2 regions of the Anoxybacillus sp. P3H1B genome follow, and region 2 is predicted to be linked to the other one. Evidence: a T-box and tRNA genes for the amino acid it is inferred to sense, from the RefSeq annotation. Region 2 holds a T-box; the other holds one or more tRNA genes.
The links. The T-box of region 2 lies ahead of leuS (leucine--tRNA ligase). A T-box ahead of a tRNA ligase gene usually reads a tRNA of that ligase, here a tRNA-Leu.

Region 1: it encodes a tRNA-Leu, which carries the amino acid that the T-box ahead of leuS (leucine--tRNA ligase) is inferred to sense. The anticodon was not compared.

What each region holds. Positions count from the first base shown of each region.
Region 1 covers NZ_LPUG01000012.1:818-4,007, reverse strand. Annotated here, with positions in the region: gene AT864_RS07260 (B3/4 domain-containing protein) at 1-653, shown strand, start outside; tRNA gene AT864_RS07255 (tRNA-Gly) at 735-808, opposite strand; tRNA gene AT864_RS07250 (tRNA-Leu) at 1,086-1,172, opposite strand; tRNA gene AT864_RS07245 (tRNA-Cys) at 1,268-1,338, opposite strand; tRNA gene AT864_RS07240 (tRNA-Gly) at 1,344-1,415, opposite strand; tRNA gene AT864_RS07235 (tRNA-Gln) at 1,419-1,493, opposite strand; tRNA gene AT864_RS07230 (tRNA-His) at 1,515-1,587, opposite strand; tRNA gene AT864_RS07225 (tRNA-Trp) at 1,600-1,673, opposite strand; tRNA gene AT864_RS07220 (tRNA-Tyr) at 1,677-1,761, opposite strand; tRNA gene AT864_RS07215 (tRNA-Thr) at 1,782-1,854, opposite strand; tRNA gene AT864_RS07210 (tRNA-Phe) at 2,120-2,195, opposite strand; tRNA gene AT864_RS07205 (tRNA-Asp) at 2,207-2,282, opposite strand; tRNA gene AT864_RS07200 (tRNA-Met) at 2,291-2,367, opposite strand; tRNA gene AT864_RS07195 (tRNA-Ser) at 2,393-2,485, opposite strand; tRNA gene AT864_RS07190 (tRNA-Ile) at 2,500-2,576, opposite strand; tRNA gene AT864_RS07185 (tRNA-Met) at 2,590-2,663, opposite strand; tRNA gene AT864_RS07180 (tRNA-Ala) at 2,677-2,752, opposite strand; tRNA gene AT864_RS07175 (tRNA-Pro) at 2,764-2,840, opposite strand; tRNA gene AT864_RS07170 (tRNA-Arg) at 2,843-2,919, opposite strand; tRNA gene AT864_RS07165 (tRNA-Leu) at 2,923-3,008, opposite strand; tRNA gene AT864_RS07160 (tRNA-Gly) at 3,014-3,088, opposite strand; tRNA gene AT864_RS07155 (tRNA-Leu) at 3,111-3,190, opposite strand, start outside.
Region 2 covers NZ_LPUG01000024.1:58,012-61,201, forward strand. Annotated here, with positions in the region: gene AT864_RS14420 (MFS transporter) at 1-124, shown strand, start outside; gene AT864_RS14425 (metalloregulator ArsR/SmtB family transcription factor) at 240-815, shown strand; T-box leader at 916-1,145, shown strand; gene leuS (leucine--tRNA ligase) at 1,221-3,190, shown strand, end outside.

The DNA.
Region 1 (3,190 bases), on a different contig from region 2:
TATCACAAACACTCAAGCATATCATTCCAACATTCAAAGTAGGAGTCATCACTTACAACAATATCGTAGTAGACGATTCTCCGCAAATGTTGAAGGGAAGATTGCAGCTTTTTCAAGAATCCATTTATTTTGAATGGCACGAGAAGCCTATTATTGAAATGAAAGAAATCAATGAATGGCGGCAAATTTTTAAAGCCATTGGAACTGATCCAAGTCGATATCGTCCTTCTTCAGAAAGCTTATATCGGCGTATACAAAAACAGCAATTTATTCCTTCCATTCACTCAGCTGCCGACATCAATAACTTCTTTTCCCTTTATTATAAAATACCGATCGGAATTTATGACGCCGACCAAATAAAGGGAGATATTTCGATTGAAGTCGGTACAGAGGAAGATCAATATCAGGCGATCAATGGCCGCCATGTTCAATTAGCTAAAAAACTGATTGCCAAAGATGAGCTTGGTCCATTTGGAAGCCCTATTGTAGATTCTGAACGCACGGCCGTTACATACAGTACCAAACAAGCCATACAAATCGTATACTTATCTCCAGCAATGGAGCAAACCGAGTGTGCAAAAATGATTAGCTCCATTCAAAGCATGTTCACACAGATTCATGGAGGAGAATCGACAATGAAAATCATACAATAAACGTGCATGTAAAAACAAAAAACGCAATGCCCCGTTCTCCTAAGAAACGAAACACTGCGTTGTCCCCTATGTATGTATAAATGGAGCGGGTGATGGGAATCGAACCCACGACATCAGCTTGGAAGGCTGAGGTTTTACCACTAAACTACACCCGCATAATTATCAAATTTTTCATTACAAATTTCTAGTGTCCCGATATGCCATGCCTCTTCCTCTACCAGTTCATTCTAAGATGCTTTGTGCGTCGAGGCAACTCGTCGTCTATACAATGATGTATCGCTCGCGGCTGAGGTTTTACCATTAAACTACACCCGTGCATATACTATAATAGCAACCACAGCTAAACAAAATTGTAATTTTTTGAAGCAAAAAAAGTAAAATTTTGTCGAAGCAAATTTAAAATAAAAAACAGGTCATCCCTGTTAAAATAAATGGTGCCGATGGTGGGAGTCGAACCCACACTCCCTCACGGGAACACGATTTTGAGTCGTGCGCGTCTGCCAATTCCGCCACATCGGCAAATCACAAACATCAGAACATGATATATTATACCACAAAACAAACTATTAGTCAACTAATTAAACAATAACAATTATATTCATTACATTTGATAAAGGCGGCACCCGGATTCGAACCGGGGGTAAAGGTTTTGCAGACCTCTGCCTTACCACTTGGCTATGCCGCCATCAAAGCGGAAGACGGGACTCGAACCCGCGACCCCCACCTTGGCAAGGTGGTGTTCTACCACTGAACTACTTCCGCATTTGGCTGGGGTAGCTGGATTCGAACCAACGCATCACGGAGTCAAAGTCCGTTGCCTTACCGCTTGGCTATACCCCAATCCTCTTCATATTCAAAAGGGGCGACTAGTGGGAATCGAACCCACGAATGCCAGAGCCACAATCTGGTGCGTTAACCACTTCGCCATAGCCGCCATGCTGTAAAATGGCAGGGGCAGTAGGAATCGAACCCACACCGGAGGTTTTGGAGACCTCTGTTCTACCATTAAACTATGCCCCTAACTGGTGGAGGGGGACGGATTCGAACCGCCGAACCCACAGGGAGCGGATTTACAGTCCGCCGCGTTTGGCCACTTCGCTACCCCTCCATTACTCAAAAAAGTTAAAATGCCGACTGCAGGACTTGAACCCGCAACCTACTGATTACGATTCAGTTGCTCTACCAATTGAGCTAAGTCGGCTTCATCCATAGAACTAACCATAAAAGCATATGTGTCCTGTGCCTCTTCCTCTTCAAGATATTTCAAGATGTCCAATGCGTCGAGGCAACTCGCAGTCATTTCACCGATGCTTCGCTCGTCTCTACCAATTGAGGTAGGCCGGCTTATTTCTATGAAAAATCAGCCATGACATAAGCTTTTTTGCGCTATTCTTCTAAATTATTCACCAAAGACAGCACTTTTCTCAGCAACTCATTCGCTTTATTTACAAACATTCACACAAAAATGGTGGCTCGGGACGGAATCGAACCGCCGACACAAGGATTTTCAGTCCTTTGCTCTACCGACTGAGCTACCGAGCCATACGCATTTATGGCGGTCCCGACGGGACTCGAACCCGCGATCTCCTGCGTGACAGGCAGGCATGTTAACCACTACACTACGGGACCATTTTGTTTGGTTGCGGGGGCAGGATTTGAACCTGCGACCTTCGGGTTATGAGCCCGACGAGCTACCTGGCTGCTCCACCCCGCGATGATCATTAGCTTATTAATATTGATGGCGGAGGAGGAGGGATTCGAACCCCCGCGCGCCTCTCGACGCCTCTCGGTTTTCAAGACCGACCCCTTCAGCCAGACTTGGGTACTCCTCCAAACAATTTCAAAATGGTGGACCTTGTAGGACTCGAACCTACGACCGGACGGTTATGAGCCGTCTGCTCTAACCAGCTGAGCTAAAGGTCCAAAATTCATAATATGGCGGTGGAGGGGATCGAACCCCCGACCTCACGGGTATGAACCGTACGCTCTAGCCAGCTGAGCTACACCGCCATACGTTAAATCATGGTGGAGCCTATCGGGATCGAACCGATGACCTCCTGCGTGCAAAGCAGGCGCTCTCCCAGCTGAGCTAAGGCCCCTTCGTTCCAAATGGTCGGGAAGACAGGATTCGAACCTGCGACCCCATGGTCCCAAACCATGTGCTCTACCAAGCTGAGCTACTTCCCGTATGGCGCGCTCGAGAGGATTCGAACCCCTAACCTTCTGATCCGTAGTCAGATGCTCTATCCAATTGAGCTACGAGCGCAGATGCCGAGGGCCGGACTCGAACCGGCACGGTAGTCACCTACCGCAGGATTTTAAGTCCTGTGCGTCTGCCAATTCCGCCACCCCGGCGTGGCTGGAGCGGAAGACGGGACTCGAACCCGCGACCCCCACCTTGGCAAGGTGGTGTTCTACCACTGAACTACTTCCGCATTGGCTCCTTATTCTTTATCATGGTGCGGGTGGAGGGACTTGAACCCCCACGCCGTGAGGCGCCAGATCCTAAGTCTGGTGCGTCTGCCAATTCCGCCACA
Region 2 (3,190 bases):
TGCTGGAATGAAGCCGCTGCTTGCGATCCTATTTGTTTTTGTTCTTATTTCCATTTTGACGACAGCGATTTATGACCGCAAGCTTAAGCAAGAAAGTCCAATCGAAACAAAAGCTGCTGTCTAAAACATTCGGAGTTCTTCCGAATGTTTTTTATTGACAATACGCCATTAATTCAATATATATCTAATTAGATTTGTATCGAATTTTAAGGGTGACAGATGAAAAGGAGGCGTAACCGATGCAATTAAGCCGGTTAGTGAGCTTTTTTAAAACGATAGGCGATCCCACGCGCTTGCGCATGATAAAGCTGCTTGCTGAGGGGCCATTGCATGGACAGGCAATCGCAGGAAAACTTGGCTTGACTCCCCCGACCATTACCCATCATTTGCATAAACTAAGAGAAGTGAATGTCGTTTATCAACGGCGCGACGGCAATACCATTTATTTTTATTTAAATAAGCCAGTGATTGATCATTACGCAGCAGCGTTAACGGATTTAACGGAGCAAGCGGAGAAGGAAAAAGATAGAAAAGAAGCGGCAGAACGGCAAAAGGTTATTGACCATTTCTTCACGTGCGAAGGACGGCTGAAGCATCTTCCAGCTCAACGCAAAAAGAAACTGATCGTACTGGAGCACATGCTAAAAGGCCTGAAAAAAGGAGAGAAATATGAAGAAAAGCAGTTAAATGAGTATATTAAAAAATTTCATGATGACTATGCGACGATTCGCCGCGAATTTATTATTCACAACTATATGTATCGCGAAAATGGCATTTATGAGCTAAATCCGGAAGAAATGTGGGCAAAGGAATAACAGGAAAAAGAGGGGTAGAGGATGGGCCTCATTTATTTTTTTCCTTTACTTGCAACAAGCCGATAAATTTCTTAAAATAATGATTATAATAAAATATTGTCAAATAACAGTGAAAAGGATTAGTAGTGAGCAATACGGAATGCAGAGAGTTGACGGATGGTGCAAGTCAACCGAAGTTTGTTCATGAACTCGCCTTTGAGTTGCGAATATGAACGGCTGTTTTGCCTAATAATGTTCGCCGTGAATCTGCGTTAAGGAATCGAGTGGGCGCACGTTTTTTGTGCGCTAAACAGGGTGGTACCGCGGGAAGTTCAATCTCTCGTCCCTTGTGAAGGGCGAGGGGTTTTTTATTTTCTTTTTTGTTAACACTTTGGAAATAGAAACAGAAAGATGGGAGGACGTGACATGAGCTTTAATCATCTTGACATTGAGAAAAAATGGAAAAAATATTGGGAAGAAAACAAAACATTTAAGACGAGCGAAGAGGAAGGAAAGAAAAAATTTTATGCGCTTGATATGTTTCCTTACCCTTCGGGAGCCGGCCTTCATGTCGGGCATCCAGAAGGATACACAGCGACTGATATTTTAGCGCGAATGAAGCGCATGCAAGGATATAACGTGCTTCATCCAATGGGATGGGATGCGTTTGGCTTGCCAGCTGAACAATATGCGTTAGATACTGGAAACGATCCGGCCAAGTTTACGGAACAAAATATTAATAACTTCCGCCGGCAAATTAAATCGCTAGGATTTTCTTATGATTGGGATCGCGAAGTCAATACAACTGATCCAAATTATTACAAATGGACACAATGGATTTTTTTAAAGCTTTATGAAAAAGGCTTAGCCTACATTGATGAAGTGCCTGTCAATTGGTGCCCGGCGCTTGGAACGGTTTTGGCGAATGAAGAGGTTATTGATGGAAAAAGCGAACGTGGTGGGCATCCGGTAATCCGCAAGCCGATGAAGCAATGGATGCTTCGCATTACAGCTTATGCAGATCGCTTGCTTGAGGATTTGGAGGAACTGGATTGGCCAGAAAGCATTAAAGAAATGCAGCGCAACTGGATTGGCCGTTCAGAAGGAGCCAATGTCCATTTTGCCGTCGACGGACATGACGAGACATTTACCGTATTTACCACGCGTCCGGATACATTGTTTGGCGCAACGTATGCGGTGCTTGCTCCTGAGCATCCGCTCGTAGCCCAAATTACGACACCTGAGCAAAAAGAAGCAGTAGAAGCCTATTTGCAGCAAATTCAAAGCAAAAGCGATCTTGAGCGCACGGATTTAGCGAAAGAAAAAACAGGTGTATTTACAGGCGCTTATGCGGTCAATCCAGTAAATGGAGAAAAATTGCCAATCTGGATTGCTGATTATGTGTTAATGAGCTACGGCACAGGCGCGATTATGGCGGTGCCAGCACATGATGAACGCGACTATGAATTTGCGAAAAAATTCAACTTACCGATTAAGGAAGTCGTCGCGGGCGGCGATGTGACAAAAGAAGCGTATACAGGCGATGGCGAGCATATGAACTCCGGCTTTTTAAACGGTTTAAATAAAGAAGAAGCCATTAAGAAAATGATTGAATGGCTTGAAGAAAACGGAAAAGGCGAGAAGAAAGTATCCTATCGCCTTCGCGACTGGCTTTTTAGCCGCCAGCGTTATTGGGGCGAACCCATTCCGATCATCCATTGGGAAGATGGTACGATGACGCCAGTGCCGGAGGAAGAGCTTCCGCTGATGCTTCCGAAAACAACTGAAATTAAACCGTCAGGAACAGGCGAATCGCCGCTTGCGAATATCGAGGATTGGGTCAATGTCGTTGACCCACAAACAGGAAAAAAAGGCCGCCGCGAAACGAATACAATGCCGCAATGGGCAGGAAGCTGCTGGTATTACCTGCGCTACATTGATCCGCACAACAGCGAGCAGCTGGCTGATCCTGAAAAATTGCAAAAATGGCTGCCGGTCGACATTTATATCGGCGGAGCTGAGCATGCGGTGCTGCACTTACTATATGCGCGTTTTTGGCATAAATTTTTATATGATATCGGCGTGGTGCCGACAAAAGAGCCATTCCAAAAGCTCTTTAACCAAGGAATGATTCTTGGCGAAAATAACGAAAAAATGAGTAAATCAAAAGGAAATGTCGTCAATCCAGACGATATTATCGAAAGCCACGGGGCCGATACATTGCGTTTATATGAAATGTTTATGGGGCCGCTCGAAGCATCGATCGCTTGGTCGACAAAAGGTCTGGATGGTGCCCGTCGCTTCTTGGATCGTGTATGGCGATTATTTGTTGAGGAAAATGGCGAGCTCAATCCGAAAATCGTCGATCAGGCAGAAGGGGATACGCTTGAGCGAGT